DNA from 2 places in the Geodermatophilus sp. URMC 63 genome. Region 1 is predicted to be linked to the other one. Evidence: predicted binding sites of a transcription regulator. Region 1 holds the regulator's gene; the other holds the start of a gene.
What was found. The regulator LexA, encoded in region 1, represses DNA repair genes until DNA is damaged. The targets are predictions, from matches to a motif close to TCGAACANNTGTTCGA.
Positions count from the first base shown of each region.

Region 2: a site for LexA is predicted at 8,170-8,185, ahead of ACWIZO_RS23565 (DUF6504 family protein). Genes of this name have one in related genera too.

Region 1 is NZ_CP199956.1:5,397,409-5,409,264, reverse strand. Features, by position in the region: gene dapF (diaminopimelate epimerase) at 1-803, shown strand, start outside; gene ACWIZO_RS26190 (hypothetical protein) at 800-1,003, opposite strand; gene hflX (GTPase HflX) at 1,156-2,631, shown strand; gene ACWIZO_RS26180 (phosphatase PAP2 family protein) at 2,782-3,540, shown strand; gene ACWIZO_RS26175 (hypothetical protein) at 3,587-4,642, shown strand; gene lexA (transcriptional repressor LexA) at 4,691-5,482, opposite strand; gene ACWIZO_RS26165 (LysM peptidoglycan-binding domain-containing protein) at 5,769-6,404, shown strand; gene ACWIZO_RS26160 (hypothetical protein) at 6,539-7,192, shown strand; gene nrdR (transcriptional regulator NrdR) at 7,682-8,230, shown strand; gene ACWIZO_RS26150 (vitamin B12-dependent ribonucleotide reductase) at 8,356-11,220, shown strand; gene ACWIZO_RS26145 (CPBP family intramembrane glutamic endopeptidase) at 11,393-11,856, opposite strand, start outside.
Region 2 is NZ_CP199956.1:4,850,442-4,862,297, reverse strand. Features, by position in the region: gene ACWIZO_RS23610 (lipase family alpha/beta hydrolase) at 1-659, opposite strand, end outside; gene ACWIZO_RS23605 (CDP-alcohol phosphatidyltransferase family protein) at 728-1,411, shown strand; gene ACWIZO_RS23600 (carbohydrate kinase family protein) at 1,492-2,469, shown strand; gene ACWIZO_RS23595 (flavin reductase family protein) at 2,521-3,198, opposite strand; gene ACWIZO_RS23590 (glycosyltransferase) at 3,217-4,317, opposite strand; gene ACWIZO_RS23585 (carotenoid biosynthesis protein) at 4,314-5,132, opposite strand; gene ACWIZO_RS23580 (phytoene desaturase family protein) at 5,129-6,769, opposite strand; gene ACWIZO_RS23575 (GNAT family N-acetyltransferase) at 6,772-7,362, opposite strand; gene ACWIZO_RS23570 (YbaK/EbsC family protein) at 7,377-8,024, opposite strand; gene ACWIZO_RS23565 (DUF6504 family protein) at 8,264-8,590, shown strand; gene ACWIZO_RS23560 (SAV_6107 family HEPN domain-containing protein) at 8,590-9,081, shown strand; gene ACWIZO_RS23555 (DNA polymerase III subunit alpha) at 9,078-11,856, shown strand, end outside.

The DNA.
Region 1 (11,856 bases):
ACCGCCTCGACGCCGCCCTGGTGCAGCGGCTGTGCGAGCGCCGCGCCGGCCTCGGCGGCGACGGCGTGCTGCGGGTGGCGCGCAGCCGGCACGTGCCCGACGCCGCCGCCGTCCTCGGCGCCGACCTCGACCGCTGCGAGTGGTTCATGGACCACCGCAACGCTGACGGCTCGTACGCGGAGATGTGCGGCAACGGCGTCCGGCTGTTCCTGCACGTGCTGGTCGCCGAGGGGCTGCTGGACCGCGCGGCCTGCGCCGACGGCGTCCTGGTGGGCACCCGCGGCGGGCCGCGCCGGGTGGGCGCCGGGGCCGACGGCACGTACTGGGTGGACATGGGTCCGGCCCGGCCCTTCGGTCGCAGTGCGGCGACCGTGGCGGGGCGGGTGTTCCCCGGCCAGGCCGTCTCGATGGGCAACCCGCACCTGGTCTGCGCCACCGACGCCGACCTCGACGCCCTGGACCTCACCGCGCAACCCGTGTTCGACGCGGGCGTGTTCCCCGAGGGCGTCAACGTCGAGTTCGTCCAGGTGCTCGCCCGGCCGGCCGAGGGCGCCGACGCCCACGTCCGGCTGCGGGTGCACGAGCGCGGCGTGGGGGAGACCCGCTCCTGCGGCACCGGCGCCTGCGCCACCGCCTACGCCGCCCTGGCCGGCGGGTCCGACGGGCCGCAGCACGGCACGGTCGTCGTCGACGTCCCCGGCGGGCGGCTGACGGTCGACGTCTCCCCGGAGACGACGGTGCTGCACGGCCCCGCCGTCGTCGTCGCGACGGGGCAGCTCACCCGGGAGTGGCTCGGCTCCTAGGGGGTGTCCGGGGTGTCGGCGCGGGTCTCGGGCTCGTCGGTCGGCGCCTCGGGCTTGTCGCCGGGGCCCACGTTCCCGGTGCCGCGGGGCTTGCCGGCCCCGGTGTCCTGGTCGGCGCCGCCGAAGAGGTTGCGCGGCACCTCCAGACCGACCGGGTCGCGGCCGGGGTCGTCGGTGCCCTCGCTGCTGCTGGTGCTCACGGGTGCCTCCCTGGATCGTGGTCGTCGTCTCGCCCGTACCCGGCTCCCCGCGGGATGCACCTGACCCGTTCCGGTGTTGTTCCGGCCGTATGACGACTGCAGAGACGACAACCCAGGTGACCGTGGACGGCGTGCGTGTCACGCTGGACCCGATGACGACCGCACAGAACCGCGCCGTGCTCGCGGACGCGCAGGACCGGGCCGAGCGCGCGCAGGCCGCCCGTCCCGCCCCGGCCGGCCAGTGGGACGACGACGACACGACCGGCTCCTACGACCTCGAGGCCCGTGGCGCGCTGCGCCGGGTGGCGGGGCTGTCCACCGAGCTCGCCGACATCAGCGAGGTCGAGTACCGGCAGCTGCGCCTCGAGCGGGTCGTCCTCGTCGGCGTCTGGACCGAGGGCACCCAGGCCGACGCCGACCGGTCGCTGGCCGAGCTCGCCGCGCTGGCCGAGACCGCCGGCTCGGAGGTCCTGGAGGCCGTGAGCCAGCGGCGCGACAAGCCCGACGCCGGTACCTACGTCGGCTCGGGCAAGGCCGCCGAGATCCGCGACATCGTCGCCGCCAGCGGCGCCGACACGGTGATCTGCGACGGGGAGCTGACCCCGGGCCAGCTCAACGCGCTGGAGAAGATCCTCAAGGTCAAGGTGGTCGACCGGACCGCGCTGATCCTCGACATCTTCGCCCAGCACGCCACCAGCCGGGAGGGCAAGGCCCAGGTCGAGCTGGCGCAGATGCAGTACATGCTGCCGCGCCTGCGCGGCTGGGGTGAGTCGCTGTCCCGGCAGGCCGGTGGCCGCGTCGCCGGCGGTGGCGGCATCGGCACCCGCGGTCCCGGTGAGACCAAGATCGAGACCGACCGCCGGCGGATCCGGTCGCGGGTGAGCAGGCTGCGTCGCGAGATCGCCGGCATGGCGACCGCGCGCGCGACCCAGCGCTCGGGCCGCGACCGCCACGCCGTGCCGAGCGTGGCCATCGCCGGGTACACCAACGCGGGCAAGTCCAGCCTGCTCAACCGGCTGACCGGCGCCGGCGTGCTGGTGGAGAACGCGCTGTTCGCCACCCTCGACCCGACGGTGCGGCGTGCGCAGTCGCCCGAGGGCCGCGAGTACACGCTCACCGACACCGTCGGCTTCGTGCGGCACCTGCCGCACCAGCTCGTCGACGCCTTCCGGTCGACGCTCGAGGAGGTGGCCGGTGCCGACCTGCTGCTGCACGTCGTCGACGGCTCCGACCCCGACCCGCTCGGCCAGATCGACGCGGTGCACGTGGTGCTGCAGGAGATCGACGCCGCGGCGGTGCCCGAGCTGATCGTCGTCAACAAGGTCGACGCCATGACCGAGGACGACGTGCTGACCCTGCGCCGCGCCCTGCCGGGCGCGGTCTGGGTCTCGGCCCGCACCGGCGAGGGCATCGAGCGGCTGCGCGAGATCGTCGCGACCCGGCTGCCGCACCCGGACGTCGAGGTCGAGGTGCTCGTGCCCTACGACCGCGGTGACCTGGTCGCCCGCGTCCACCGCGACGGCGAGGTGCTCAGCGAGCAGCACGAGGCGTCGGGGACCCGGCTCTCCGCGCGGGTGGACGGCGGCCTGGCCGCCGCCCTCGAGCGGTTCGCCGTGCCCGTCGGCTGACCGGTCCTCCCCGCTCCCGCCGCCCGGGTGCCCGGCTCCGCGCCGGGCCCCGGGCGGCTCGCCGTCCGCCCTCGCTGTCCGCCCTCGCCGTCCGCCTCGCCGCCGGGCGGCCGAGGTCACGGACGGGTCACGGGCCGGTACCGTGACCCGATGACCAGCGGCGTGGTGCGGCGCCGGGACGGCGCACCGGCCGGGGACGGGCCCGGCGAGCCCGCCGCCCTGCCCGGCCGCGTGGTCACCCCCGGCCGCCCGCCGTGGTGGCTGCTGCTCGGCGCCTTCCTCGTCGCGTCCGCCGTCACCGTGGACCTGCTCAGCCGCGGCTACCTCGAGTGGGTCGACCTGCGGGTCTCCGAGGTGGTCAGCGGCTGGGACCTGCGCGACTCCCCGGCCTACTGGCCGGTCTGGGCGGTCACCCAGATCGGCGGGCGCGGCACCATCCTCGCGGTGCTGGCCGTCCTGGTCGGCTGGCTGTGCGTGCGGCGGCGGACGCTGCTCCCGCTGGTGCGGGTCCTCACCGCGCTGGCGCTGCTCACCGTCGTCGTCTACGCGTTCAAGTTCGGCACCGGGCGCACCGCCCCGGCCTACCCGGGGTCGTTCTTCCACCGCGACGGGGCCTCCTATCCCTCCGGGCACGTGGCCAACGCCGTGCTCATGTGGGGGGTGGCCCGCTGGCAGGCGGTCGAGTACCGGCTGGGTCCGCGGGTGCAGCGCACGCTGTGGTGGCTCAGCGTGCTCGGGCCGGTGGCCGCCGGTGTGGCCATGGTGTCGCTGGACTTCCACTGGGTGACCGACGCGGTGGTCGGCGCGGCCGTCGGCCTCCTGCTGCTGGGCGTGGTTCACGCACTGGACGCAGCCGTGCTGTCACGCTGGCCTCGTGCGCGAGCCGGCCGTCCGTCCGCGCGGTCGTGACGCGCGTCGCGGGCCCGTTCCCGGCCGTCGCAGGGCCCGCCGCGGGGTGGCCGCCCGCGTCTACCTGGCCCTGACGCCGGCCCTGGCACTGGCCGTGACGCTGGCCGGTGCGCCGTCCGCCGGTGCCGAGGAGCCGGCCGCGGGGTCCGTCCGCTGCCAGGTCACCGATCCGCGGCTGGCCGAGCTGTCCGGTCTGGTCGACGTCGGTGACCGGCTGGTGGCGACGGCCGACGGCGGCGACCAGGTGGCGGTGTACGTGCTGGACGACACCTGCCAGGTCGTCGACGTCGTGACCGCCCCGCTGGACCCCTACGACCCCGAGGACCTCGCGGTCGGCCCGGACGGCACGGTCTGGCTGGCCGACACCGGGGACAACAACGGCACCCGGGCCACCGTCGCGCTCATCGCCCTGCGTCCCGACGGCGCCACCGCGCTGTACCGGCTGACCTATCCCGACGGCGCGCACGACGCCGAGGCGCTGCTGCTGGCCCCGGACGGCACCCCGTACGTGGTCACCAAGGAGGTCCTGGGCGCCAGCCACGTCTACCGGCCGGCCGCGCCGCTGGTCGACGGCGGCACCGTCGGGCTGGCCGACGTCGGCACGGTGTCCTTCACGCTGACCGGCACGCCCGGCGGCCCGGTCGGGCGTGCCGGCCAGTTGCTGGTCACCGGTGGCGCGGTCGCGCGCGACGGCAGCCGGATCGCGCTGCGGACCTACACCGACGCCTACGTCTGGCCGCTGGCCGGCTCCGACGTCCCGGGCGCGCTGGCCGGCGAGCCCGTGCGCGTCGCGCTGCCCGCGGAGCCACAGGGGGAGGCGGTCGCCTTCACCGCCGACGGCGGCGCGCTGCTCGTCGCCGGGGAGGGCGTGCCCGGCGACGTCACGCTGGTCCCGGTGCCGGCTGCCACCGCCGCCTCGACGCCGGCTGCGCCGTCGGCCCCGGCCGACCCGTCGCTGGCGGGACTGCTCTCCGGCGACGGTGGCGGCCCCTCGCCGGTCACCGCCGGGCTGGTGGCCGCTGCCGTCGCGGCCGTCCTCGTCTGGATCGGCGGGCGGCTGTGCCGGCGGCGCGACCTGGCCGGCCCGCCCGTCGGTCGCTGACCGGCCGACCCGCCCCCACGGGGTGGCCGGCCGGCGAGCGGTGCGGGGTCAGACCCGGCGCAGCACCGTGACGACACGGCCGAGGATGGTCGCCTCGTCGCCCGGGATCGGCTCGTACGCCGGGTTGTGCGGCAGCAGCCACACGTGCCCGTCGCGGCGCTTGTAGGTCTTCACCGTGGCCTCGCCCTCGAGCATCGCGGCCACGATCTCACCGTTCTCCGCGGTGGGCTGCTGGCGCACGACGACCCAGTCGCCGTCGCAGATGGCCGCGTCGACCATCGAGTCACCGGCGACGCGCAGCATGAACAGCGTGCCCTCGCCGACCAGCTCGCGGGGGAGGGGGAACACGTCCTCGACCGCCTGCTCGGCGAGCACCGGGCCACCGGCGGCGATCCGGCCGACCAGGGGCACGTAGGTGGGCGTACCGGTGTCGGCCGCGGAGGCGCCGGCGGGGGCGCCGGTGGGGGCAGCGGCGGGAGCGGCGGCCTCGCCCGGCGTCTCACCGGGCAGCCGGACGTCGAGCGCTCGGGGGCGGTTGGGGTCGCGCCGCAGCCAGCCCTTCTTCTGCAGCACCGAGAGCTGGTGGGCGACCGACGACGCGGAGGACAGGCCGACGGCCTCGCCGATCTCGCGCACCGAGGGCGGGTAGCCGCGGCGCTCGATCGAGTCGCGGATGACCTCGAGCACCCGGCGCTGCCGCTGCGTCAGGCCGTCGCCGGCCTCCGTGCGGTCGGGGAAGGTGCGGACCGCGCCGGTCTCCTCCCCACCCGCGCCGCTGCCCGCGCGGCGGGACGTCCCGCCGGTGCGTGTGCGCTGGCCGGTCCCGCTCGTGCCCGCCACGTCTCCTCCTCGCCGGCCGTGTCGCCACGGCCCTCGTGTCCTGCTCCTGCCCGGCCGCGGCTCCTCGTTCGGGACCGCCGGCCGGACGGGACCGCCTCGGCGCCCGGAGGCGACGGCGGACGGGTGCTGGTCGGACGGTAGCGCCTCGGAGCCGGTACTTCAAACGTGTGTTCGAAATCGCCGGGAGGTGTCGGGGTCGACCCCGTCGGCGGGTTGCGCTAGGAATCGCACAGGCGTTCGATCGAACAGGCGTTCGACCGGATGACACCGACGAGGAGGAGTGGTCATGGGCACCGTGCGGCAGGACGTGCTGGAGTTCGACGCGACGGTCCAGGTCCCGTGGCGGCCGTCGCTCCGGTCCGCGGCCGGTGGCGGTGTCGGTGCCGGTGGCGGAGGTGTGGCGGCTGTCGACCGCCCGGCCCGGCCGGCAGCGCCCGGAGCCCTGCCGGGCTCCGGCCCGCGTGTCGGCGGGCACCTGCGCCCCGTCCCCGACCACCCGGCCGCCGCGGGCGTGCGCACCGCCGGGCCGGCCTCCGAGCGGCCCGGCGCCCGGCGCGACCCGGCCCGTCCGAGCGGGCGGCCGCTGCGTTCCGGTACCACCGGTGGCCCCGTCCGCGGCGGCTGCGCGCCGGCCGCCGTGCGGCTGACCCGGCGGGGGCGGCGCCTCGTCGCCGTGCTCGCCCTCGGCGGAGCGGTCGGCCTGGGCGCCTGGCTCGCGCCGCTGGTGGGCGGTGCCGGCGGCGGCCTGCGGCTCGCGGGGGAGAGCAGCGTCGTCGTCGAGCCGGGCGACACGGTGTGGTCGATCGCGGGGGAGGTCGCCGCGGACGGGGACGACGTGCGCGTCGTGGTCGACGCCATCGAGGAGCTCAACGACCTCCGCGGCTCGTCCGTCGTGCCCGGGCAGGTCCTGCAGTTGCCGTGAGCGCCGGCTGCGGGGCGGCCGGGTCGGCCGCCGAGCTCCGGCAGACATGGACGAGAGGGCGGCGGCGAGTTCGTCAACCCTCCGCGCGAGGTCGCTCACGGACCGGAGCCTCGCCGGCACCTACGGTCGAGGACGTGTCAGCAGCCGTGAGCAGCCGGGCCGCAGTCGTCTTCCGCTCGCCGCAGGACGTCGAGGTGTGCGTGGACGGCGGCTGGGCTCCCGGCGCCATGCTGGGCTGGCGGCACGACGAACGCGGCGGCTGCCAGGCGCAGGTGCGGTGGCGCGACGGAGGCGAGCCGACCTGGGTCGACCTCGCCGGTGTGCGCCTGCCCGAGCGGCACCTGTCCCTCGCGCACACCGGGACGCCGGCCGAGTCACCGACCGCCGACACCGGCGATCGCGACCGGCAGGACGGCTCACCCCGTCCCGACGCGACCGTCGTGATGGCCGCGGTGCAGCCGGCACGCCGCACGTTCCGTGCCGGCCGCCGGCACGGCGCCGACGGCACCGCCGAGCAGCCCGCCGTCGGGTCCGCCGCAGCGGGCCGCCACCGGGCGCCCGCCGACGGGTCCGCCGGTGCAGGCCGGCACCGGGCGCTCACCGCCGAGATGTCGGCGGTCGCCGTCGGCACCCCCGCCGTTCCGGACGGCTCCGGCGCCTCCGCGGGGTCCTCCGCAGCGTCCTCCGCTGAGGTCGGGGAGCCGGACCTGCTGACCCGCCCGATCCGCCTGAACGACCTGGCGTCCCACCCGCGCGGCGGGCGTCCCGCCGTCCGCCGCCCGGTCTGAGCTCTCCGTCCCGGCGTCCTCGCCGGTCGCGGCAGGTCCGGGTCCCGGTACCGGGCGGGGCCTCCGCGAGCGCCTCCACCGCCGACCGACCCGCCCTCCGGCGGTGCCCGTGCGCGCGTTCCATACGCCCCTTCCACCCTCTCCCGCACGCCGACACGCGGGGGCCCTCGGCGTGTCGTGTGACGGGTGGGAATCATGCTCGCGCCTGGTCACCGGTGGGTTGCGAGCACATCTCGGTGGAAGAGACACGCCCGCGTTCGGCTTGCAGATGTAGTGGAGCCCGGCCTAGGGTCCCCCTACATCTAGTAGTTGCTTCAACGGGAGTCCTCCACAGGTCGTCCTCAGGACTTCCCCGTGGCATCCACCGGATGTCCCCAGGGGGGTCCACAGACGCGACCCCGAGGGGCGATCAGCGGTCGCCGGCGCGGCCGCCCGGGACCGGTCACCGGTCCCGGGCGACGGGCCGGTCGCGGAGGGAGGTGAACCGCAGTGCGCTGCCCGTTCTGCCACAACCCCGACAGCCGGGTGATCGACTCGCGCGAGGCCGACGAGGGGGCCACCACCCGCCGTCGCCGGTCGTGCCCGGCCTGCGGTCGCCGTTTCACCACGGTGGAGGAGGCGGTCCTCGCCGTCGTCAAGCGCAGCGGCGTCAGCGAGCCGTTCAACCGGGCCAAGGTCGTCGCCGGCGTCCGCCGGGCCTGCCAGGGCCGGCCGGTCGACGAGGACCAGTTGCAGCAGCTCGCCCAGCAGGTGGAGGACGCCATCCGCGCCAGCGGGGCGGCCGAGGTCCCCAGCCACGAGGTGGGGCTGGCCATCCTGCGGCCGCTGCGGGAGCTCGACGAGGTGGCCTACCTCCGCTTCGCCAGCGTCTACCGCGCCTTCACCTCGCTGGAGGACTTCGAGAAGGCGATCACCGAGCTGCGGGCCCGCCACCTCGCCGGCGGCACCCCACCGCTGCCCGGCATGCAGCTGGACCCACCGCCGCGCCGCCGCGGCGGCGGGCGCAGCCAGCCCGCGGCCGACCGGACCGCCACCTGACCGCACCCCGTCCCGACCGCCGGCAGCACTGCCGGACACCCGAGCACGCCAGGAACGTCAGCACCACCCGCTAGAACGAGTGCGGCTCTTCCCCAGCCGCCGACCACTCCACGAGGGAGAGCTCTGTGACCGAGACCGAGGACCGCTTGTCAGGCCGCACGCGTCGCGCCCCCGCCAAGGCGCCGACCAGGGGGAAAGGCCTAAAGGTCAAGCGGGTCTACACCACCGCCGGGGTGCACCCCTACGACGAGGTGACCTGGGAGCGGCGCGACGTCGTCATGACCAACTGGCGGGACGGCTCGGTCAACTTCGAGCAGCGCGGCGTGGAGTTCCCCGCCGAGTGGAGCATCAACGCCACCAACATCGTCACCACGAAGTACTTCCGCGGCGCCGTCGGCACCCCGCAGCGGGAGAGCAGCCTGCGCCAGCTCATCGACCGGGTGGTGCTCACCTACGGCGCGGCCGGCCGCGAGCACGGCTACTTCGCCAGCGAGGGCGACGCGGAGGTCTTCGAGCACGAGCTGACCTGGATGCTGCTGCACCAGGTGTTCAGCTTCAACAGTCCCGTCTGGTTCAACGTCGGCACCAGCGCCCCGCAGCAGGTCAGCGCCTGCTTCATCCTCGCCGTCGACGACACGATGGACTCGATCCTCAACTGGTACCGCGAGGAGGGGCTGATCTTCAAGGGCGGCTCCGGCGCCGGCCTGAACCTCTCCCGCATCCGCTCGTCGAAGGAGCTGCTGTCCTCCGGCGGCACCGCCTCGGGCCCGGTCAGCTTCATGCGCGGCGCCGACGCCTCCGCCGGGACGATCAAGTCCGGTGGCGCCACCCGCCGCGCGGCCAAGATGGTCGTCCTCGACATCGACCACCCCGACGTCGAGGAGTTCATCGATACCAAGGCGCGCGAGGAGGACAAGATCCGCGCGCTGCGCGACGCCGGGTACGACATGGACCTCGGTGGCAAGGACATCACCAGCGTCCAGTACCAGAACGCCAACAACTCCGTGCGCGTCTCCGACGAGTTCATGCGCGCGGTGGAGGACGGCACCGGCTTCGGCCTGCGCTCGCGCCTCGACGGCTCGGTCATCGAGACCGTCGACGCCAAGGACCTCTTCCGCAAGGTCACGAAGGCCGCCTGGGAGTGCGCCGACCCCGGCATCCAGTACGACGACACGATCAACGACTGGCACACCAACCCCGAGACGGGCCGGATCAACGCGTCCAACCCCTGCTCGGAGTACATGAGCCTGGACAACAGCTCGTGCAACCTCGCGTCGCTGAACCTGATGAAGTTCCTCAACGACGACGGGACCTTCGACGCCAAGACCTTCGTCAAGGCCGTCGAGCTGGTCATCACGGCGATGGACATCTCGATCTGCTTCGCCGACTTCCCGACCGAGCCGATCGGGGACACCACCCGCGCCTACCGGCAGCTGGGCATCGGCTACGCCAACCTCGGCGCGCTGCTGATGGCCACCGGGCACGCCTACGACTCGCGCGGGGGCCAGACGCTGGCCGCGGCGATCACCTCGCTGATGACCGGCACCGCCTACCGCCGCTCGGCCGAGCTCGCCGGCATCGTCGGCGCCTACGACGGCTACGCCCGCAACGCCGACGCCCACGCCCGGGTGATGCGCAAGCACGCCGCGGCCAACGACGCCATCCGCCCGGTGGGCGCCGACGACGCCGACGTGCTGCGGGTCGCCACCGCCCAGTGGCAGGACTGCCTGGAGCTCGGCGCCGACAACGGCTGGCGCAACGCGCAGGCCTCGGTGCTGGCCCCCACCGGCACCATCGGCTTCATGATGGACTGCGACACGACCGGCATCGAGCCGGACTTCTCGCTGGTCAAGTACAAGAAGCTGGTCGGCGGCGGGTCCATGCAGATCGTCAACCAGACGGTCCCGCGGGCGCTGAAGAGCCTGGGCTACCAGGACGAGCAGGTCGAGGCGATCGTCGAGTACATCTCCGAGCACGGCCACGTCGTCGACGCGCCGAGCCTGCGCCCGGAGCACTACGAGGTCTTCGACTGCGCCATGGGCGAGCGGGCCATCTCCCCGATGGGCCACGTCCGCATGATGGCCGCGGTGCAGCCGTTCATCTCCGGCGCGATCAGCAAGACGGTCAACATGCCGGAGACGGCGACCGTCGAGGACGTCGAGAACATCTACTTCCAGGGCTGGAAGCTCGGCCTGAAGGCGCTGGCGATCTACCGCGACAACTGCAAGGTCGGCCAGCCGCTGTCCGACGCCACGGCGAAGAAGAAGACCGACGAGGTCCAGGTCGAGGCCGCCCCGGTCGCCACGACGTCGCACCCGGTCCGCCGCCGGCTGCCCAAGAAGCGGCAGAGCATGACGACGTCGTTCAGCGTCGCCGGCGCCGAGGGCTACATGACCGCCGGGATGTACGAGGACGGCAGCCTCGGTGAGGTGTTCCTCAAGCTCGGCAAGCAGGGCTCGACCCTGGCCGGTGTCATGGACGCCTTCTCGATCGGCATCTCGATCGCGCTGCAGCACGGTGTGCCGCTGGAGACCTACATCCAGAAGTTCACCAACATGCGCTTCGAGCCGGCCGGCATGACCGACGACCCGGACATCCGGATCGCCCAGTCGGTGATGGACTACATCTTCCGTCGTCTGGCGCTGGACCACCTGCCGGTCGACACCCGCGCCACCCTCGGCATCTTCAGCGCCGAGGAGCGCGCCGCCCAGGTGGCGGGGAGCTATGGCTCGGCCTCCACCGCGGACGTCGTCGAGGAGGAGGTCGACGTCGAGGCGCTGCGCGGCTCGGTGCCCACCGAGGCGCCCCCCAAGCCGGAGCCGGCGGCCGACAAGCCGGTCACGGAGGCGCACTCCTCGGCCGAGCTGTTCGAGCTGGTGACCGGCACCGCCACCGACGCGCCGCTGTGCATGACCTGCGGCACGAAGATGCGCCCGGCCGGCAGCTGCTACGTCTGCGAGGGCTGCGGCTCCACCAGCGGCTGCAGCTGACCCGCACGGCCGGGGCGCGTCCCCGCCGGCGCGACCGGCAGGACGGCCCCGACCACTGAGGTCGACACCGGCCCGGCTCCTCCCAGGAGCCGGGCCGGTGTCGTTCGGCGACGCCGCACTCCACCTGCGGGTGCCAGATCACCCGGCGAAGACGACCCGCCGGCGGGGTGCGTCATGCCAGCACCAGCAGGAGGACGGCGCTCACGGTCACGAGGCTCGGCGCGCTGTGCGTGACGATGCCCATCCACGTGCTGCGGAACAGCCGCGTGGGGAGGGCCTGGTCGAGGGTCCCGTCGAGCAGGCTGGAGGGCATGCACCACGGCTGGTGCACGTGGTAGAGGGCGAACAGCGCGCCGTTGGCGACGACGTCGAACCGGCCGAACACCCCGCGCATCCGGGGCAGCAGCAGCCCGCGGAAGAAGAGCTCCTCGGCCACCGGCGACAGGACGGCGACCAGCACCAGCTGCCCGAAGCCCCACCAGTTGCCCTGGAAGTAGTCGTGGACGCGGTCGGTGAGCGCGGCGGCCGGGAAGTCCCGCGGCAGCGGCCCGACCGGGTCGAGCGGCAGGAAGTTGAACGCCGCCGCCCCTGCGAGGAAGGGCGGCACCCACAGCCAGACCCGCCCGCCCACCCGCC
Region 2 (11,856 bases), 550 kb from region 1:
CCGTCGAGGCGGGCGGAGTCCGGCGGGGTCACCGTCTGGTCCTGCGCCGTCCAGACGGACACCCAGGTAGGCCCGGCCGGCGTCTCGTCCCCGGCGTTGAGGTCGGTCAGCAGGGGGCTGTCGGTCGCCAGCTGCCGGCACGCCTCGGGGCACTGGCCGGGCAGGACGTCGCCGGCGAGGTCGGCCAGGGTGGTGCCGTGGTGCGGCGCGCCCAGGGTGAGCACGCGCCGGGCCACGTCGGCCCCGCCGTCGGCAGCCCACAGCCGCGCCACCACCCCGCCTGCGGAGAACCCCACGACGTCGACGCTGCCGGCGCCGGTGCGCTCCCGCGCCGCCTCGACCGCGGCGTCCAGAGCGCCGGCCGAGGCGGTGAGGTCGCCGGTGCCGCCGTCGGGGACGTCGACCACGGTGGCGTCGCGCCCCTCGGCGGCCAGCCGGTCGGCCAGAGACGTCAGCAGCCGGCCGTTGCCGCCGTAGCCGGGCACCAGCAGCACGGGCCCGGGCTCGTCCTGCGAGACCGGCACGGTCGGCGCGCCCGGTGCCGGGTCGTCCGCGCGGCCGGCCAGGACCAGGGCCGTCGCGGCGACGGCGGCGACGACCACGAGCGCGAGCAGCGCGAGCAGCAGCCTGCGGCGGGCGGGGGACAGGCCGGCGAGCACCGTCCCACTGTCCCCGCTCTCGCCCCGGGGCGGCCGGGCTGGTGGACTGCGCCGGTGGGAGCCCGGCCGTGCTGAGCCGCGAGGAGTACCTCGCCGAGTGGTCGCGCTGGCACGGCGGCACCGACCCGGCGCACAGCCGGCTGGTGCACGGCTGGCTGTCGCTGGCCTACGCGCTGGCCCGGTCGGTGGCGTGGCTGCCGCCGCTGGGCGCCACCCTGCTGGGTCTGCTGGTGGCGCTGGCCGCGATCGGCCCGGCGGCCGCCGGCGAGGCGTGGCTGGTCGCGGCGGGACTGCTGGTCGGGCTGTCGGGGCTGCTGGACTCCCTCGACGGGGCCCTGGCGCTCGCCGGCGGGCGGGCCTCGCGGCGCGGGTACGTCCTCGACTCCGCGGTCGACCGGCTCACCGAGGCCGGCTACGCGCTCGCCCTCTGGGTCGCCGGGGCGCCCGGCTGGCTGGCCGCGCTGTTCGGGGCGCTGTGCTGGCTGCCCGACTACCTGCGTGCCCGCGCCGGTCAGGCGGGCGTGGCCGAGACCGGGTCGATCTCGGTGTGGGAGCGGCCCACCCGGGTGGTGATGACCGCGCTCACCGTGGGCGGGGCGGGGATCGTCGCCGTCACCGGGCTGGGGGAGCTCGCCGGCGTCCCCGACGCCCCCGCCGTCGTGGTGACCGCCGGTGCGGCCGTGGGCGCCGTCCTCGGGGCGGTGGGCACGGCGCAGCTGGGGTTCTCGCTGCGCCGGGCGCTCGGGGAGTGAGCGACGCCGGGGCGCGCACCGGCCCCGACGCCTTCTAGGGTTGCCCTGCTCGCGTCCCCGCCTGCTCCCGAGGAGCCCTCGTGCCCGTCGTCGTCACCGGCTCCATCGCCACCGACCACCTGATGACCTTCCCGGGCCGGTTCACCGACCAGTTCGTCGAGGGGCAGATGGAGAACGTGTCCCTCTCCTTCCTCGTCGACGACCTCATCCAGCACCGCGGGGGCGCCGGGGCGAACATGGCCTACGGGCTGGGACTGCTCGGTCTGGCCCCGGTGCTGGTCGGCTCGGTGGGCAACGACTTCGCCGACTACGACGCCTGGCTGACCCGCCACGGCGTCGACACCCGGGACGTGCGCTGGTCGGAGCTCAAGCACACCGCGCGCTTCGTCTGCACCACCGACGCGGTCAACAACCAGATCGCGTCGTTCTACTCGGGGGCGATGTCCGAGGCCGGGCAGATCGAGCTGGCGCCGGTGTGCGAGCGCGTCGGCGCTCCCGACCTGGTGGTCATCGGCCCCAACGACCCCACGGCGATGGTGCGGCACACCCAGGAGTGCCGGGAGCGCGGCTACGCCTTCGCCGCCGACCCCAGCCAGCAGCTGGCCTGGGCCGACGGCGCGATGATCCGCGACCTGGTCGACGGCGCCGACCTGCTGTTCACCAACGAGTACGAGTCGGCCCTGCTCATGCAGAAGACCGGCTGGGACGGCGGCGAGATCCTCGCCCGCGTCGGCACCTGGGTCACCACGCGGGCGGCCAACGGCGTGCTGGTGCGCGCGGCGGGGGCCGACCCGATCGAGGTCATCGCCGTCCCCGAGACCAAGCCGGTGGAGCCGACCGGCGGCGGCGACGCGCTGCGGGCCGGGTTCATCGCCGGCCGCACGTGGGGGCTGAGCCTGGAGCGGGCCACCCAGCTCGGCTCGGCGGTGGCCACCGAGGCCGTCGAGGTGGTCGGGACGCAGGAGTACGAGCTGCGCCGCGAGCCGTTCCTCGAGCGCTTCGCCGAGGCCTTCGGCGACGAGGCCGCCGCCGAGGTCGCCGCGCACCTGCCGGCCTGACCCCCGAGGCGGAGGAGGCGATCCCTCCGTCCGCGGCGCCCGGGACGTGGGTCACGCTTCCTGTGCCTCGTTGCGGACCTGCTCGCCGATCGAGGGGTCCTCCGCCCACGCCCGGTAGGGGATGCGCGGGATGGTCAGCACCTCGCCGATCGTCGACCACTCGTTGCCGCCGAGGCGGGCCAGCGGGCGCAGCTCCTCGATGCGCGGCCGGCCGTCGCGGACGGCGCTCTCCCAGACGCTGATCCACTCCACCCGCCCGAAGACGACGGTGCTGTCACCCAGCCGCAGCATGGAGTGCAGCGTGCACTCGATGCTCACCGGCGACTGCGCCACGCGCATGGCCGCCACCCGCTCGCCGGGCTCGAGCCGGACGCCGGCCTGCTCGGCCTCGCTCTGGTCGGGCGGGAAGTCGGTGCCCGTGGCGTTGGCCTGCTCGAACAAGGCCTCGGGGACGAGGTTGACGGTGAAGTCGCCGGTGGCCTCGACGTTGTTCAGCGAGTCCTTGCGGCCCACCGAGGTGAACTGCACGATCGGCGGCTGCACGCAGGCGACCGTGTAGAAGGAGTGCGGTGCCAGGTTGTGCACGCCCTCGGCCGAGCGGCTGCACACCCACGCGATCGGCCGGGGGACGACGACGGAGTTGACCACCCGGTAGAAGTCGCGCGGGGCCATCGCCGCGGGGTCGAAGGTCGTGCGGGGGCGGGAGTCGGGGGAGCCGGCCGAGGTCACGCCCCATCCTGGCCCGCGTCAGCCCACCGCGCGCCCGCGCCAGGTGAGGGTGCCCTGCCGGTGACCTGCTACCGACCCCACCAGCAGCGCGTCGAGGGCCAGCAGCGACACCGGGTGGGCCAGGGCGTCGGGCCAGACCCGCCCGCCGGTGACCGCAGCGGCCACCGCTCGCCCGGCCACCCCGGCCAGCCAGCCGGCCAGCCCGGCGCGGGAGCCGCGCAGCGCGGCCAGCGGCGGCACCACCCCGACGGCGGTGAGCACCGCGGCCGCGGCCAGCCCGGCAGCCGGCGACCCGCCGACGGAGGCCCACAGCGACTTGCCGTACCCCTCGCGCATCGCGGCCCAGCCGTCGTACATCCGGCACTGCGCGAGGGTGGTGCCGGCGGCGGGCACGGCCCGCCCGCCCGAGCGCTTCACCGCCCGGGCCAGCGCGACGTCCTCGACCACCTCGTCGCGCACCGCCGCGTGCCCGCGGGCGCGCAGGTACCCGCGGCGGGTCAGCGCGAGGAACTGGCCGTTGGCCGCGGTCAGCGACGGCCGCGGGGAGCGCTCGGCCACGCGCAGCGGCAGGGTCGTCATCCACAGCCACGGCGACAGCGGCTGCACCAGCCGCTCGGCCAGGGTGCCGGCCACCGGACGCGGCCAGGGCGAGACCAGGTCCAGGCCGTGCGCGTCGAGCAGCCAGACCGCGGCGGCCACGGCGTCGGGGGCCAGGCGGACGTCGGCGTCGACGAAGACGAGGTACCCGTCGTCCTGCGCCGTCCGCGCGCCCACCCAGCAGGCGTGCGGCTTGCCCAGCCAGCCCGCCGGCGGGGGTGGGGCGGTGACCAGCCGCACCCGGGGGTCGGCGACGGACCGGACGACGTCGGCGGTGCCGTCGGTGGAGCCGTCGTCGACGACGACCACCCGCAGCCGCGGCACGCCGCGCGAGGCCAGGACCGCGGCCAGGCAGCCGCCCACCTGCGCCGCCTCGTCCCGCACCGGGACGACGACGGTGACCGGCCGGGCGACCTCGGGTGGGTCGGCCGGCGCGCGGCGCAGCAGGCCGGCGTTGACCGCGGCGTGCGCCGCTCCGGCGACCGCCAGGCCGGACAGGACCCGGACGACCGGGCCGCTCACCGGCGGCGGGCCTGCACCGCGAGCACCGCCAGCACGACCGCCGACAGCGCCGCCCCCCAGGCCGCCGATCCCGGCAGGTCGAGCCAGACGGCGTGGGCGAGCGCGCCGCCGGCCACCATCCAGGCGATGACCAGCAGCGGTGCGGCGTCGACGACGTCGGTGCGCCGCCCGCCGGGCCGCGCGGTGCGGGCGACGGCGAGGTCGAGCAGCGTCATGAGCACCAGCCCGGCCAGCAGCCAGCCGCCGAGGTTGGTCAGCGGCACGGTGTCGATGCCGGGGAGCCCCGGCCGCGGCTGTGCCCAGATCCAGTAGCCGGCCTGCACGAGCTGCGGGTCGAGCACGACGTCCCACCCGGCGAACACCGCCGCGGCGACGACGACCCGCGCGGCACGCCGTCGCCCGGGCCGGACCCGGCGGGTGAGCACGGCCGCGAGGACCCGGCTCGGCCAGGCCATCATCAGCCAGGCGAGCGGCACGAGGAACGGGACGCCGAGCAGCGTGGGCCCCAGCGCGCCGCTGTAGCCGTAGGGCCCGTAGGGGAACCCGGTGGCCAGCCCGACCGCCTCGAAGACGACGGCGGTGACCGCCACCAGCGCGAGCAGCGCCACCCCGGTCCGTGCGCCGTGGGCCGCGGCCGCCGACGTCACCGACACCGCCGACCCCAGCAGCACGATGGTCCAGGAGACGGCGTCGCGGCCGCCCCCGTCGGTGAGCGGGTAGGCGATGGCGGCCAGCACGAGCGCCACGGCGAGGACCAGCGGCAGCCGCGCGGCGGGTGCCGGCGCCCACCGCGCCGCCGCCGTCGCCGCGCTCACCGTGAGCGGGCCGCGCGGACCGCCCGGCCCGCTGCGGCGCGCGCCCGGGCCAGCGGGCGGCGGTCGGCGAGCACCGCGCGCGCCGCCGTCCGGCCGGAGTTGCCCGACACCCCGCCGCCGGGGTGGGTGGAGGCGCCGGCCAGGTAGAGACCCGCGAGGCCGGGCACCCGGTAGCCCGCCAGCGCCGGCGTCGGCCGGAAGGCGAACATGCTGGCCAGCCCCATCTCCACGTGCATGACGTTGCCACGCAGCAGCGACAGTTCCCGTTCCAGCAGCAGCGGCGTCTGCACGTACACCTGCTGCACCGAGTCGGCGAAGCCGGGGGCGAAGCGGTCGACGGCGTCCACCAGCCGCTTCGCCTCGGCCTCGGCGAGGTCGTCCCAGTCGCCGCCGTCGGCGAGGTCGTAGGGGTACCACTGCCCCCACACGGTGACCACGTGCTGCCCGGGCGGGGCGAGGCTGTCGTCGCTGGCGGAGAACGACATCGCCAGCGGCACCGGCTCGCGGGGCAGCCTGCCGGCCAGCCAGTCGCCGTGCGCGGCGGCCAGCTGCGCCCGGTCGGTGCACAGCAGCTGCAGGCCCGCCGCCGACACGGCCGGGTCGACGCCGGGGTAGGCCGGCAGCGCGTCGGTGAGGCAGCGCAGCACCAGGCCGAAGCCGTTGCCCACCGGCGGCGCGGCGCCGGCCAGCGCGGGCGGGGCGGACTCCCCGGCGAGGTCGCGGGTGGCCAGCACGTGGCAGGCGGCGACGACGACCGGCGCGGTGAGCCGCCGTCCGGAGACGGTCTCGACGCCGGTGACCCGCTCGTCGTCGACGAGCAGCCGCGCGGCGCCGTCGCCGAGGGTGACCCGCCCGCCGTCGGACTCCAGCCGGCGCCGCAGCGCCGCGGTCAGCCCGCCCGAGCCACCCACCGGGTGCCCCGGCGGGACGTCGTGCAGCAGGGCGACCCAGGCGACCATCGCCGCGGTGCCCGGCTCGCTCATCGGCGGCCCGGACTGGGCGCCGAACCAGGCCAGCGCCGCCTTGAGCCGCTCGCTGCCGAACCAGCGGTCGAGCAGCGCGTCGCCGGAGCCGAGGAAGTCGACGGCGAGGTCGCCGCCGGGCGTACGCGGGGTGTCACCGGTCGGCGCCCCGAGCGGCCAGAAGGCGCGGGCCAGCCCGAGCGGCGTGGGACGGCGGCCGAAGGAGTCGACGACGGCGCGGCTGCGCGGCCCCCAGACGCCGACGAACCGGCGGTAGGCGGCCGCGTCGTCCTTCCCGCAGGCGGCGGCGATCGAGGCGCAGGTGGCGTCGAGGTCGACGGAGAGGACCAGCGGCCGGCCGTCGGGACCGGGATCGCCGGGGACCGGCGCGGGCGCGAAGCCCCACGGGTCGCAGTCGAGGTAGCGCAGCCCGGCTGCTGCGAGGTCGAGCTCCTCGACGACGCCACTGTGCCGGACAATGACGTGCGCGCTCGAGCCGCGGTCGACCCGGACGCCCGGCCAGCGCTCCACCGTGGACACCGCCCCGCCGAGGACGTCGTCGCGCTCGACCACCTCGACGGTGAGCCCCGCGCGGGCCAGGTAGCAGGCGGCGACCAGCCCGTTGTGCCCCGCGCCGACGACGACGGCGTCGACGGCCCGGTCCGGCTCCCGCACGCTCAGGAGCCGGGGACCGGCCGCAGGGGCAGCCGGGCGCCGAGGATGGCGAAGGGGCGGGAGTCGCCGGGGAAGTGGTGTCCGCGGGCGAGGTCGACGAACCCGTCGGCGTGGTACAGCCGGAAGGCCTTGGTGTCGGCGTCGGGCGTGGACAGCAGCGCGGCCGGCGCCGGGACGCCCTCGACCAGCGCGTGCAGCAGCCGGCGGCCCAGTCCGCGGCTCTGCGCCTGGGGGTGGACGTGCAGCTCGCACACCTCGAAGGCGCCGGGCAGCCAGCGCTTGGCGGTGCGCCGGTCCAGTGCCGCGCGCACCTGGTCGTGCCACCACTGCCCGGGGGCGACGAGGTAGCCGTACCCGAAGCCGACGAGCTGCTCGCCGGACGGCGCGTCCGTGGTGGGCGCGGCCGCGAAGGCGCCGACGGCGCGGAACCCCGGGCGCTCGGTGTGCTGGACGGCGTAGCCGTAGCGGCCGGCCACCACCGAGGCGTCGTAGCCCATCGCCTCGCCGTAGATGGACAGCGCCTCGTGCATGTGGTCGCGCAGCCAGCCGACGGGGAGCTCGGTCACCCGCGTCGCGGGTGTCGTGCCGGTCACGGTTCCCTCCTCGCTCACGGAGCCACCGCGGCGGCGGGGCCGGAGGTGGTCTCGGTGCTGGTGGTCTCGGTGGCCACGATCCCGGTGCGCCCGATCCCGGTGCGCCCGATCCCGGTGCTCGTGGCCCCGGTGCTCGTGGCCCCGGTGCTCGTGGCGTCCTCCGCCCGGGCGGCCTGGGTCGGGCCGTCGCCGACCTCGGCGGCGGTGCCGGCGGTCAGCCGCAGCAGCTCGTCGTAGGTGGTGGGGAAGACCGCGGACGGGTGCCCGGCCGCGGCCCAGACGCGCTCGTGGCGGGCCAGCTCGACGTCGACCAGCGTGCCGATCGGCGCGGGGTGCCCGAGGGGGGACACCCCGCCGATGGGCTGGCCGGTGTGCTCGCGGACGAAGTCGGCCGAGGCGCGCGCGACCCGGGGGACGCCCAGCAGCGCGGCGACCCTGGCGACGTCGACCCGGTGGGCGCCGCTGGTGAGCACCAGCAGCGGCGCGCCGCCGACGTCGAACACCAGGCTGTTGGCTATCGCCCCCACGGGGACGCCCAGCGCCGCGGCGGCCTCGGCGGCGGTGTGGGCGCCGGACGGGAGCTCGTGGACCCGCCCGCCGGCGCCCGCCTCGGCGAGGAGGTCGGCGAACACGGCCACCCGGGGGTGGGTGGGGCGGCTCATGGGGCCGATCCTGCCACCGCTGTCGGTGCCCCGCCGTACCGTCCCGCGCGCACGGAGGGGCCCGGAGGGGGAGGTGGCGAGGCGGTCCTCCTCCCGGGCGGGTCCGGCTTGACGCGACGAGCGGGGTCGGGTGTACTCGACTCGTTCGAACACGCGTTCGAACGGTCGTCACCGCTCTCGGGACCTTCCCCGCCCGGGGCGGTGGCGACCGATCAGGGGCACGGGGTGGGGAGTCGGGCATGAGCCGGGTGCTGGGTGAGGTCGGCGAGCGGGTCGGCGAGGAGGTGCTGGTCGAGCGGGGTCCGCTCGGCCCCGCGCAGTTCTGGCGCGGCCAGTGGCGCTACGTCGTCGGCGAGCTGCTCGACTCGTGGGTGGAGACCGCGCCCTGGTGGCAGCGGCCCGCCGGCACCCCCGGCGGCGCCTCGGCCGACCTGGTCGCGGCCCGCGAGGTCTTCCGGGTGGAGGCGGTGCGGGCCGGGCGGTCGCGGATGAGCTTCGCCGGCGTCTACGACCTGTCCTGGGACGCCGCCGACAACCAGTGGTCGCTCGTGCGGGTGCACGACTGATGGGCGCCGCGCACGCGCTGACCCGTGAGATGGCCGACCAGCTGCCCCTCCCGCCGCCGCTGCCGGCGGCCGCGGCGCAGCTGCTCGGCCAGGCCACCCGGGCGCTGGGCGAGGCCGCCCGCGCCACCGACGCGCGCGATCGCTACGCCACCGCCCACCTGGGTGCGCTGCGGGCGGCCGCGGCGGTCCTCGCCGCCCGCACCCGGCCGGAGGGCGGCCGTCGCCGGCCGCGCAGTGCCTGGGTGCTGCTCGGTCAGGTCGCCCCCGAGCTGGGGGAGTGGGCCACCTTCTTCGCCGCCGGCGCGGGCAAGCGGGCCGCCGCCGAGGCCGGGTTGTCCCGCGCGGTCACCGAGCGGGAGGCCGACGACCTGGTCCGTGACGTCGGCTCCTTCCTCGCCGTGGTCGAGGACCTGCTCGCCGGCACGCCCGAGCCCGCTCCGCGGCCCCGCGTGGTCGGGGGCACCGCCCACCGTCCCGCGCGCGGGCGGTGACCGGCGACCCCTTCGTCCACCTGCACGTCGCCTCCGGGTACTCCCTGCGGTACGGGGCCAACCACCCCGTCGACCTGGTGGCGCGCGCCGCCGAGCACGGCATGACGGCGCTGGCGCTGACCGACCGTGACGGCCTCTACGGCGCGGTGAAGTTCGCGCTCGCCTGCCGCTCGGCGGGGCTGCGGCCGCTGTTCGGGGTCGACCTCGCGGTCGCCCCGTCGGTGGACACGGCTGTGCCGCCGGCCCGGGCGCACGTGCTGGGTGAGGACGACGAGCTGTCCGCGCGCAGAGCGGGGCGTCCGGGCGCAGCGGGGCGAGGCGCGGCGGGGCGGGGTGCGGCGGGACGGGGTGCTCCCGCGGGGTCCCCGGCACGGCGCAGCCCGGCGCGCGGTGGGGCGAGCGTCGACCCGCGGCTGCCGCGGGTCACCTTCCTCGCCCGCGACGGCGCCGGCTGGCGGTCGCTGTGCCGGCTGACCAGCGCCACCCACCTGCGCGGCACCCGCGGCGAGCCGGTGGCCTCCCTGGCGATGGCCGCCGAGCACACTCCCGGGCTGGTCGCGGTGCTCGGGCCCGACTCACCGGTGGGCCGGGCGCTCGCGACCGGGCGCGCCGACGTCGCTGCCGCCCGGCTGTCCGCGTGGCGCTCGGTGTTCAGCCCCGGCTCGCTGGTGGTCGAGCTGGTGCACCACCGCGGGCAGGGCGACCGCTCCCGCGCGCAGCGGCTCCTGCGCTTCGCCACCGAGGAGGGCGTGCCGGTGGTGCTCACCAACGCCGTCCGGTACGTCGACGCCCTCGACGCGCCCACCGCCGACGTCCTCGACGCCTCCCGGCGGCTGGTCGCCCTCGACACCCGGCACGTCGACCGGCGCACCGCCGAGGGGTACCTGAAGTCGGGCAAGGAGATGGCCGAGGTCGCCGCGGACCTCGCCGGTCCCGACCGCGACGCCGCGCTGCGGCTGCTCGAGCGCACCGCCCGGCTGGCCGAGCAGTGCGCCGTCGACGTCACCGGCGACCTGGGCGTGGGCTCGGTGCGCTACCCCGAGCTCGACGTGGTCACCGCGCCCGGCGAGCGGGGGATGAGCCCCTCGCAGGTGCTGCGCGCCCGCTGCGAGGCGGGGCTGGGCCGGCGCGGGACGGCGCCGACGGAGCGGGTGCGGCGGCGGCTGGACGACGAGCTCGCCGTCATCGACTCCCTCGGCTACCCGTCCTACTTCCTCACCGTGGCCGACGTGGTCGACCTCATCAGGAGCCTGCGGGTGCGCGCCGCCGCCCGGGGGTCGGGTGCCGGCAGCCTGGTCACCTACCTGCTGGGCATCTCCGACGTCGACCCGATCCGCTACGGCCTGCTCATGGAGCGCTTCCTCTCCCCGCTGCGCCACCAGCTGCCCGACGTCGACATCGACGTGGAGTCCGCCCGGCGGATGGAGGTCTACGACGCGGTGATCGACCGCTTCGGGGCCCACCGGGTCAGCTGCATCTCGATGATGGACACCTACCGGGTGCGGCACGCCATCCGCGACGTCGGCGCCGCGCTCGGGCTGCCGCCGGCCGAGGTCGACGCCGTCGCCAAGGCATTCCCGCACGTCCGGGCCGACCAGGTGCACGCGGCGCTGCGCGACCTGCCGGAGCTGCGGGCCAGCCGGCTGGGCTCGCGGCGGGGTGGGGGCACCGGCGACCTGGACCTGCTCTTCGACCTCGTCGCCCGCCTCGACGGCCTGCCCCGGCACATCGCCCTGCACCCGTGCGGGGTGCTGCTGTCCGACGCGACGCTGCTCGACCGCACCCCGGTGGAGAGCAGCTACCTCGGCTACCCGATGAGCCAGTTCGACAAGGACGACGTCGAGGAGCTCGGGCTGCTCAAGCTCGACCTGCTGGGCATCCGGATGCAGTCGGCGATCGCGCACGCCCTCGACGAGGTGGCCCGGGTCGACGGCGAGATCGTCGACGTCGACGCGATCCCGCGCGACGACCCGACGACCTTCGAGCTGATCCGCAGCACCCGGACCCTCGGCATGTTCCAGATCGAGTCGCCGGGGCAGCGCGAGCTGGTCGGCAAGTTCGGGCCCGAGACGTTCGAGGACATCGTCGTCGACATCTCGCTGTTCCGGCCCGGCCCGGTCAAGAGCGACATGGTGACGCCGTTCCTGCTGGCCCGGAACGGCTGGCGCGACCCGGTCTACCCGCACCCCGACCTCGAGCCGTTCCTGCGCGAGACCGCCGGCGTCGTGGTCTTCCACGAGCAGGTTCTGCAGATCGTGGCGCGGATGACCGGCTGCGACCTGGCCCAGGCCGACGAGGCCCGCCGGGCGCTGGGCGACCGGGAGCTGCACCCGGAGGTGCGCGCCTGGTTCGTGCCGGAGGCGCTGCGGCACTACCCGGTCGAGGTGGTCGAGAGGGTGTGGGAGGTGCTGGTCGCCTTCGGCTCGTTCGGCTTCTGCAAGGCCCACGCCGCGGCGTTCGCGCTGCCCACCTACCAGTCGGCGTGGCTCAAGACCCACCACCCGGCGGCCTTCCTGGCCGGGGTGCTCACCCACGACCCGGGGATGTACCCCAAGCGGCTGATCCTCGACGACGCCCGCAACTTCGGCGTCCGGGTGCTGGGCCTCGACGTCAACGCCTCAGCCGGCAGCTACCGGGTGGAACGGCTGGCCGCGGCCGACCGGCGGACCGACTGGCGGCGGCCGGAGTGGATGCCGGCGGCCATGCCCGACCCCTCCCGCTACGGCATCCGGCTGGCGCTCTCCGACGTCAAGGGCATCTCCGACGACGAGGTGG